DNA from 3 places in the Sporofaciens sp. SGI.106 genome. Region 3 is predicted to be linked to each of the others. Evidence: predicted binding sites of a transcription regulator. Region 3 holds the regulator's gene; each other region holds the start of a gene.
What was found. Region 3 encodes Rex, which represses fermentation and respiration genes when NADH is low (regulators of the CRP and FNR family bind a similar motif). Its sites were predicted from a motif close to ATTGTTAANTANTTAACAAT; they were not measured.
Positions count from the first base shown of each region.

Region 1: the regulator Rex is predicted to act here: its motif matches at 1,907-1,926, upstream of adhE (bifunctional acetaldehyde-CoA/alcohol dehydrogenase).
Region 2: the regulator Rex is predicted to act here: its motif matches at 1,937-1,956, upstream of fucO (lactaldehyde reductase).

Region 1 covers NZ_JBNPMZ010000007.1:68,213-71,501, forward strand. The annotation lists gene adhE (bifunctional acetaldehyde-CoA/alcohol dehydrogenase) at 1-1,838, opposite strand, end outside; gene ACQRCC_RS07220 ([FeFe] hydrogenase, group A) at 2,084-3,289, opposite strand, start outside.
Region 2 covers NZ_JBNPMZ010000003.1:108,907-112,195, forward strand. The annotation lists gene ACQRCC_RS03600 (GntR family transcriptional regulator) at 1-316, opposite strand, end outside; gene fucO (lactaldehyde reductase) at 755-1,900, opposite strand; gene ACQRCC_RS03610 (TetR/AcrR family transcriptional regulator C-terminal domain-containing protein) at 2,084-2,647, opposite strand; partial or broken gene ACQRCC_RS03615 (branched-chain amino acid aminotransferase) at 2,651-3,289, opposite strand, start outside.
Region 3 covers NZ_JBNPMZ010000001.1:73,435-76,723, forward strand. The annotation lists gene ACQRCC_RS00320 (ABC-F family ATP-binding cassette domain-containing protein) at 1-1,642, opposite strand, end outside; gene ACQRCC_RS00325 (redox-sensing transcriptional repressor Rex) at 1,778-2,425, shown strand; gene ACQRCC_RS00330 (NAD(P)H-hydrate dehydratase) at 2,537-3,289, shown strand, end outside.

The DNA.
Region 1 (3,289 bases), on a different contig from region 3:
ACTTCAGAACCTGTACCGGAAGAAGTCGGAATTGCTACGAAGTAAGCCTTCTCTCCCATCTTCGGGAAGGTAAATACTCTCTTACGAATATCCATGAAGTCCATAGCCATGTCTTCAAAGTTTGCTTCCGGATGCTCATACATTACCCACATGATCTTTGCTGCATCCATTGCAGAACCACCGCCCAGTGCGATAATTGTATCCGGCTCAAATGCTCTCATCTGATCTACACCTTTTTCTGCACACTGCAGTGTCGGGTCCGGAGCCACTTCATAGAAGCATGTATGCTGAATTCCCATTTCGTCCAGTTTTTTCTCAATCGGAGCTACATAACCATTTTTATAAAGGAAGGTATCTGTTACGATAAACGCTTTCTTCTTATGCATCACTGTTCCAAGCTCATCCAGTGCTACCGGCATACAGCCCTTCTTAAAGTAAACTTTCTCAGGTGTTCTGAACCACAGCATATTCTCTCTCCTCTCTGCAACTGTTTTAATGTTAATCAGATGTTTCACGCCCACGTTCTCAGATACAGAGTTTCCACCCCAGGAACCGCATCCAAGGGTAAGAGACGGTGCCAGTTTAAAGTTATATAAATCACCAATTCCACCGTGGGAAGATGGTGTATTAATCAGAATACGGCAGGTTTTCATTGCTGCTGCATGCTTTGCAATCTTCTCCTTCTCTGCCGGGTGTACGTACAATGATGCCGTATGTCCATATCCACCATCCGCTACCAGCTGCTCTGCCTTGGCAAGAGCCTCGTCAAATGTCTTTGCTCGATACATTGCAAGTACCGGAGATAATTTCTCATGTGCAAATTCCTCGGAAATATCTACTGACTCTACTTCACCAATCAGAATCTTTGTGCTTTCCGGAACCTCTACACCGGCAAGTTTAGCAATTTCATATGCTGATTTTCCGGGAATCTTATTATTCAGGGCTCCATTGATAATGATGGTCTTACGAACTTTATCAAGCTCCTCGCCTTTTTTCAAGAAATAACATCCACGATATTCAAATTCTTTCTTTGCCTGATCATATACGCTGTCCAGAACAGTTACAGACTGCTCAGAAGCACAGATCATACCATTGTCAAATGTCTTGGAATGGATTATGGAGTTTACAGCCATTCTTACATCTGCTGTGTCATCGATAATAACCGGTGTATTGCCGGCTCCAACACCCAGTGCCGGTTTACCTGATGAATAAGCAGCCTTAACCATTCCCGGACCTCCGGTTGCAAGAATAATATCCGCTTCTCTCATAACTGTATTTGTCAGTTCCAGAGAAGGAACATCAATCCAGCCGATAATACCTTCCGGTGCACCTGCTTTCACTGCCGCATCCAGCACAACCTTTGCTGCTGCGATAGTACATGCCTTTGCTGCCGGATGAGGGCTGATGATGATTGCATTTCTGGTCTTCAGACAGATCAGCGTTTTGAAAATAGCAGTTGATGTCGGGTTCGTTGTAGGAATAACTGCTGCCACAAGACCGATAGGTTCTGCGATTTTCTTGATTCCGAATGCGCTGTCTTCCTCAATTACGCCACATGTCTTTGTATTTTTATATGCATTGTAAATATACTCTGCTGCATAGTGGTTTTTGATAATTTTATCTTCTACGATACCACGACCTGTTTCTTCTACTGCCTGTTTTGCAAGCGGGATTCTCATTTTATTTGCCGCCATAGCTGCCTCAAAGAAGATTTTATCTACCTGCTCCTGTGTATAGGTTGCAAATATCTTCTGTGCTTCACGCATCGCGTTCATCTTTGCTTCAAGAGCTTCTACGCTGTCTACGATCTGAGGTACTGTCTCTTTTTTCTTTGCCATTGTGTTCTCCTCCTGTGGAATTCATGAATGTGAACCGTTTTTTCTTTGCTATGGTCGTAGTATAAGCGATTGTTAATTATTTGTCAATAACTTTTTGATAAATATTTAACATTCTTTTTTAGCGTGCCAAAGTGCTTTTGAACAATTGTGGAATTATGACAAAAAAAGTTGGATTGAACTTGCAGATGTAATCACCTCTGACCATATTCGTTCAATCCAACTCTATTATTTTAAACAAGTCTTATTTAGAAACCTTTACCGTAGTTTACTACCTCTGCATCATGCTCGGTGTGCAACAGCATATGCGCTTTATGAGATAACGGTTTTTCGAAATATTCTTCATACATTTCCAATACATCCGGATTCTCATGCGAGAAACGTATATCATAATTTTCATCCAGATAATACAGGTTCTTTCCGCGTTCAAATGCCCGCTCTTCTCCGTCATGGATTGGCTGACCGCCTCCTCCGACACAGCCACCCGGACATGCCATTACTTCAACAAAGTCATACTGTACTTCTCCACGCTCAATTTTCTGAAGAAGCGCTCTTGCATTACCCAGACCACTGACAACCGCTGTTCTTACGGTAATATCATTTATCTGGAAATTTGCTTCCTGTACACCATCATTCTCATTGAAGCCCTGACTTCTCACAGCGTGGAAAGCATCTGCCGGAGGATTCTCACCTTTAATGATAAAGTATGCAGAACGAAGTGCAGCCTCCATAACACCACCGGTAGCTCCGAAGATTACACCTGCTCCGGTTCCTCCCTGCATTGGTCTGTCACTCTCAATATCCTGAAGCGTATCCGGTCTGATATGTGCAGAGCGAATCATTTTTACCAGCTCTCTGGTCGTAATAACCGCATCAATATCATGTCCTGCATATTCACCATAGAACAGCTCCATCTCGCGCTCGCCCTTCTTTGCCACGCAAGGCATCACAGATATTGTATAAATCTTCTCCGGTGCCACACCCAGTTTGTCTGCAAAATAGGTCTTCATAGCTGCACCGAACATCTGCTGCGGTGATTTTGCGGAAGACAGGTATTTCACCAGATGCGGGAACTGAGTCTTGATAAAGCGAATCCATCCCGGACAGCAGGAAGTGAACATCGGACGATTCTTAAGCTCGCCACTGGTAAAGCGCTGTACAAATTCATGTCCCTCTTCCATAATCGTCAGGTCTGCTGAAAATACGGTATCAAACACATAATCCACACCCATACGTTTCAGGGCATCCAGTATCTTTCCAATTGTAGCATCTTCAGGTGCAAGACCTATCTGTTCGCCCCATGCCGCGCGCACGGCAGGTGCTACCTGAGCCACTACAATCTTATCCTTATCCGCAATCGCATCCCATATCTTCTCTGTATCATCACGGGCAGTCAATGCTCCTACCGGGCAGTGTGTAATACACTGACCGCAAAGAGAACAATCCGCCTCCTC
Region 2 (3,289 bases), on a different contig from region 3:
AGCTTCTGCCTTTTCGGATGGCCATTTCCAAATCAGCTTCTACTTCCTTTTTCTTCTCCTCCAGCATCAACTCCTGATTGGCCAGAGTAACAAAGCTTCCCTTGCCATGGACGGTAACGACAAATCCTTCCGTCTCCAGAGCATCATATGCCTTCTTCACGGTCAGGGCACTGACCTTTAATTCTTTAGCTAAAGTACGAACTGATGGGAGCATCTCTTCTTCCCGCAATTCCCCATGCATGATCTTCGACTTCATCTGCGTAACAATCTGTTCATAGATCGGCTGCATGGAAGAATTATTGATAATCAACTTCATGTTACCCCTCCTTCGTTGTAAACAGTATATAACAGTTTATAACTGTTGTCAACTGTTATATGGTGTTTATTTGATTTTTTTAAAAAGTGGTATTGTGCTTGCTGAAAAAGCGAGCTTTTACACAATAATTACGTGTCAAAGTTTTATTTTTCATTATTTACATGTAGAAAAAACTAGTATATACATGTCAGATGAGAAAAAGGCCATTTTTCCACGTAAAAAATAACAAACGCTACGTGTGAAAGAAAAAAAATAGTAATTTTCCATGTAGAGTTAGCCGAAAACTACGTGTCAGATGGAAGAAAATGAGATTTTCCACGTAAGGAACTCCAAAATATACGTGCTAAATGTAAGAAAAGTAATTATCCCACGTAAAAAGGGCATTGCAAAATAGATAAGTGAAAAAAGCGCAACCGAAGCTGCGCCTTTCATATATTTTTACATCAGTTTTCTAAATAAATCTTTCAAATCTTCTACGCTTGTGTCTTTCGGATTTCCCGGTGCACAGGCATCTGCAAATGCGGATTCTGCAAGGAACTGTAAATCCTCCTCCTTTAATGCTTCCAGTTTTGTCGGGATTCCTACATCAACAGAAAGCTGCTGAACAGCATCTACTGCTGCCTTTCTGTATTCTTCTACAGACATCTCGTCCACACCTTTTACTCCCATCGCTCTGGCAATCTCACGATATTTCTCACCGGTGCACTCAGCGTTATACTCCATTACGATTGGAAGCATCATTGCACATGCCACACCGTGTGGTGTATCATAAACAGCTCCCAGAGTATGTGCCATGGAATGTGCGATTCCAAGACCTACGTTAGAGAATCCCATACCTGCAATGTACTGTCCCAATGCCATTCCCTCGCGACCTTCTTTCTCGTTGGCAACTGCTCCGCTTAAGGACTTGGAAATGATCTCAATTGCTTTGATATGGAACATATCTGTCATCTCCCATGCTCCCTTAGTTGTATATCCTTCGATCGCATGAGTCAGAGCATCCATTCCTGTAGAAGCTGTCAGTCCCTTTGGCATAGAAGACATCATATCCGGGTCAACCACTGCGATAACCGGCATATCATGCGGGTCTACGCACACAAATTTTCTTTTCTTCTCAACATCAGTGATAACGTAATTAATCGTAACCTCTGCTGCTGTTCCGGCTGTTGTCGGCACTGCAATAATCGGTACACATGGGTTCTTTGTCGGTGCAACACCCTCGAGACTTCTTACATCTTCAAATTCCGGATTTGCAATAATGATTCCTACTGCTTTTGCTGTATCCATGGAAGAACCGCCGCCGATTGCAATAATATAATCTGCCTCAGCTTTTTTGAATGCTGCAACACCATTCTGTACATTCTCGATAGTCGGATTTGCCTTGATATCGGAATAAATCTCATAAGCAAGACCTGCCTCGTCCAACACATCTGTTACCTTACCTGTTACTCCGAACTTAATCAGATCAGGGTCAGAGCATACGAACGCTTTGCGAAATGCTCTTGCTTTCGCTTCTGCAGCAATCTCCTTGATTGCTCCGGCACCATGGTAAGAAGTTTCATTCAACATAATTCTGTTTGCCATTTTTGTTCTCTCCTTTTTTTAATATCGATCAGTTTCTATGTCTATATTTTAACAATCTCACATGTAAATGGAAAGTTACAAAACAGCAAATCTGTCACTTGCATAATAAAAAAGAGAGTGTCACATCATCACTGGTGATTTTGCGATACTCCCTCGCGCCTTCGGCGGTTGCCTGCGACATCATTATATTAAATGCAAACTTCGAAAAACACCGGCAAGCTCCATGGGCATCGCTTCCACCAGCGACCTGGCCAGCTCCTGAGGCGTTGCCTTCTTTCTTCCAAGCACCCACTGTACTGTCATATAAATCGATCCCTGACAATACATTTCCAGAAGAAATTTCAGTTCTTCCGTCATCTTCTTTCCGGACTTCGATTCTATCTTATTCGTGTAGAATTCTGTGATCAGCTGAAAATCATGATCCTTCAGACAATTCTGTTCATCAGATTTGAAAGCCGCACGGAAGAACAGTCTCTCCTGCGAAATAAATTCAAACTTCTTTACAAGCCCCTCGTAGACGGTTCTTCCCTCTCCCATATGCTCAAAGGATTCCTGGAGGATCTTATCAAAATACCAGTTGATCAGATCATATTTATCCTGAAAATTCCGGTAAAAGGTCTGTCTCGTTGTCCCACATGTTTCAACAATTTCCTTTACCGTGATTCGCTCCACCGGTGTATCCTTCATACACTTCTTCATGGCTTCCGCCAGCCGGTATTTCATCTGCTCCTGTTTTCCTGCTTCCATATCCTAGCAAACTACATGAATCCATCCTTCTGGAGCTTCGATACGTCCCATCTGGATTCCGGTCAGTGTATCATATAATTTCTTAATTGTCGGTCCCATCTCTTCCATTCCGCTTGGGAAGCAGATATCTGTACCATGATCAACAATCTTTCCTACCGGTGAGATAACGGCTGCTGTACCACACAGGCCGCACTCTGCGAAGTCTTTCACTTCATCCAGGTATACTTCTCTCTCTTCCACTTCCAGCCCAAGATATTTCTCTGCCACATACATCAGAGAACGTCTGGTAATAGATGGAAGAATTGTGCTGGACTTCGGTGTTACCACTTTATTGTCTTTTGTAATAAAGATAAAGTTTGCTCCGCCTGTCTCTTCTACCTTTGTTCTGGTAGCTGCATCCAGATACATATTCTCATCATATCCCTGCTTGTGAGCATCTACGATTGCATGAAGGCTCATAGCATAATTAAGTCCTGCCTTTACATGGCCGGTACCATGCGGAGCTGCACGGTCAAAATCACACACTCTAATGGTAATCGGCTTTGCGCCGCCCTTGAAATATGGTCCTACCGGTGTGGTGAATACACGGAACTGGTACTCATCTGCAGGTTTTACACCGATAACCGGATTGGAACCAAACAT
Region 3 (3,289 bases):
ATTCGGAAATGGTCTGACCGGCATAGGCGGCGGTCAGTTCTTCTTTTTTCTCCAGATAGTAATCGTAATTTCCTATATAATTTACAAAGGTCTGGTTCACCAGATCCAGAATTCGTGAGGCGGTCTGGTTGATGAAATAACGGTCGTGGGAAACGTATAACACGGTGCCGGTGTAATCGTTGAGGGCTTTTTCCAGTATTTCTTTGGAAGCTATATCAAGGTGGTTGGTAGGCTCATCCAGAATCAGAAAATTCGCTTCTGAGAGCATGAGTTTTGCAAGAGATACCCGACCTCTTTCTCCACCGCTCAAATCCCCGATCAGTTTAAAGACGTCGTCGCCTGTAAACAGAAATGCTGCCAGCATATTACGAATCTGGGTGTTGGTAAGAGAGGGGTAATCATCGGATATTTCCTCAAAAATGGTCTTGTCCATGTGAAGGACGTGATGCTCCTGGTCGTAATATCCGATTTTGACGTTCGTTCCCAGGGTAAATGTACCGCTGTCTGCCGGAAGTACCTGATTCAGTATCTTGAGCAGTGTGGTCTTTCCCGTTCCATTATCACCGATTATTGCTACGTGTTCCCCGCGTTTAATCTCGAAGCTTATATTGGAAAATAATGTCTGCGGCGGAAAGGATTTGCTCAAATTCTCTACAGAGAGTACATCATTACCGCTTACACAGGAAGGCTCAAGTGTCAGGTGGATTTCACTGTGGATTTCTGCAGGTTTCTCCACCAGAGTCATTTTGTTCAGCATTTTTTCACGGCTTTCTGCCCGCTTAATAGATTTTTCCCGATTGAAGGAGCGCAGTTTTTCGATGACGGCTTCCTGATGTTTGATTTCCTGCTGCTGGTTTAAATATTCTTTCAGTCTGGCATCCCGGATCATCTGTTTCTTCTGTGCGAAGGCTGTGTAATTTCCGGGGAACATCATGATATTTCCCAGTTCGATTTCAATGACCTTTGTTACGACACGGTCCAGAAAATAACGGTCATGGGATACAATGAGAACGGCGCCCGGGTAATTCAGAAGATAAGTCTCCAGCCATGCAATAGAATTCAGATCCAGGTGGTTGGTAGGCTCGTCCAGAAGAAGGACATCCGGGCGTGTCAGCAATAATTTACCCAGCGCGACACGGGTCTTCTGACCGCCGGAGAGGGTGTCGACCGGTTTCCCAAATTCAGACTCTTCAAATCCCAGTCCTTTCAGTACTCCGGTAATCTCGCTTTCGTAAGCGTATCCATTTTCCCGCTCAAAGGTATCTGTCAGCCGATGATAGGTGGTAAGTCTGTCTTCCAGCTCCTGTCCGGACAGAGATGATAATTCCTCTTCAATAGAGCGGATCTGACGCTCCATCTCGATGACATCTGCCTTGGCAGTTTTTACTTCTTCGTAAATCGTATGACCGGTAGTGACTTCCTGGTGCTGGGACAGATATCCGAGAGTCTTTCCTTTGGCAAGAGTGACAGAACCGTCATCCAGGGAAAGTTCCCCCACGATCATCTTAAGAATCGTGGATTTGCCGGCACCATTGAGACCCACCAGTGCTGCTTTTTCGTGTTCTTCTATATGAAAAGAGCCATGTTTTACAATGACTTCTTCTCCAAAAGCTTTTTTGATGTTATGGCATGATAAAATCATGGCATGACCTCCTAAACCTAGTATTACTCACAATAATTATAACGAAATTTATGCAAAATACAACTAAAAGTTTGACTTTGAGTTGACAATTCTATATAATATTATGAAGAGAAACAAATCGGGAAGGTGAGACTAGTGGAAGAAAGAGAAATTTCTCAGGCTGTAATACGAAGACTTCCAAGATACTATCGCTATTTGGGCGAGTTGCTTGAAAATGGTGTAGAACGTATTTCCTCAAATGAGCTGAGTAAGCAGATGAAGGTGACGGCATCCCAGATTCGACAGGATCTGAATAATTTTGGTGGATTTGGACAACAGGGATACGGATATAATGTAAAATATTTATACACGGAGATCGGGAAAATCCTGGGGCTTGAGAAGAACCATAATATGATTATTATCGGAGCCGGTAACCTGGGACAGGCTCTGGCAAATTATGCGGCATTTGAAAAGAGAGGATTTGTTCTGAAAGGGATATTTGATGTAAATCCTACCCTTGCAGGTGTGTCCATTCGTGGTGTTCCGATTCGAATGATGAGTGAATTGAGAGAGTTTATAGGCAAAAATGATATTGAGATTGCCGCACTTACTATACCGAAGGCAAAAGCGATTGACGTTGCAAATGAACTGGTAGAGCATGGAGTCAGAGCAATCTGGAACTTTGCTCATACAGATTTGAATCTGCCGGAACATGTCATTGTTGAAAATGTTCATCTGTCAGAGAGTCTGATGAGGTTATCCTATAATATCAGCCGATATAACGAGGAGCATAAAACAGAATAGAGTGAGTCTTGAAACGAAAGTGGGACGTGTAATGTCGGTCTGTGCTGTGCAGGCTTTCTTTACACGTCTTTTGCGTATAGTCAGGCTGAAAATAAGAGGAGGAAAAGAGATATGATATATTTACCGGATGGAAATCAGATGAAGGAGGCGGACCGCCACACCATCTGTGATCTTGGGATTCCATCTCTGGAACTGATGGAGCATGCAGCAAGAGCCTGTGTGGAAGTTATGGAAGATCGAAAAACAGATCTGTCAGATGTGTGCATTGTGTGTGGCTCCGGCAATAATGGTGGAGATGGATTTGCGATTGCAAGGATGCTGCTGGAGAAAGGATATTCTGTTAAGGCGGTTCTGGCGGGACGCATGGAGAGCAGGACCCCGGAGACAGTGTATCAGATGGATTTGTTTGAAAAAGCAGGAGGAACAGTCAGTGAATGGAAATCCGGAAAATATAGTGTCATAGTAGACGCCTTATTTGGCGTAGGATTGAATAGAGATATAGAGGGAAGATATGGCGAGTTGATTGAAGAGATGAATCAGGCAGAGGCAGTCAGGTTTGCCGTGGATGTGCCGTCGGGAATCAGTGCGGCAGACGGAAGAATACTGGGGCATGCATTTCATGCAGATGTGACAGTAACCTTTCAGAGGGGAAAACTGGGGCTCTATATGGATCCGGGACGGCAGATGGCCGGTGAGGTAATCGTAACGGATATCGGTATCAATACAGAATGCCTGGATGAGGATATTCATACAGTCTGTGCCCTGGAGGAGAAGGATATTAAGAAAATGATGCCGGAGCGCAGGGAAGATTCCCATAAAGGAACCTATGGAAGATTGCTTGTGATTGCAGGCAGTAAGGGGATG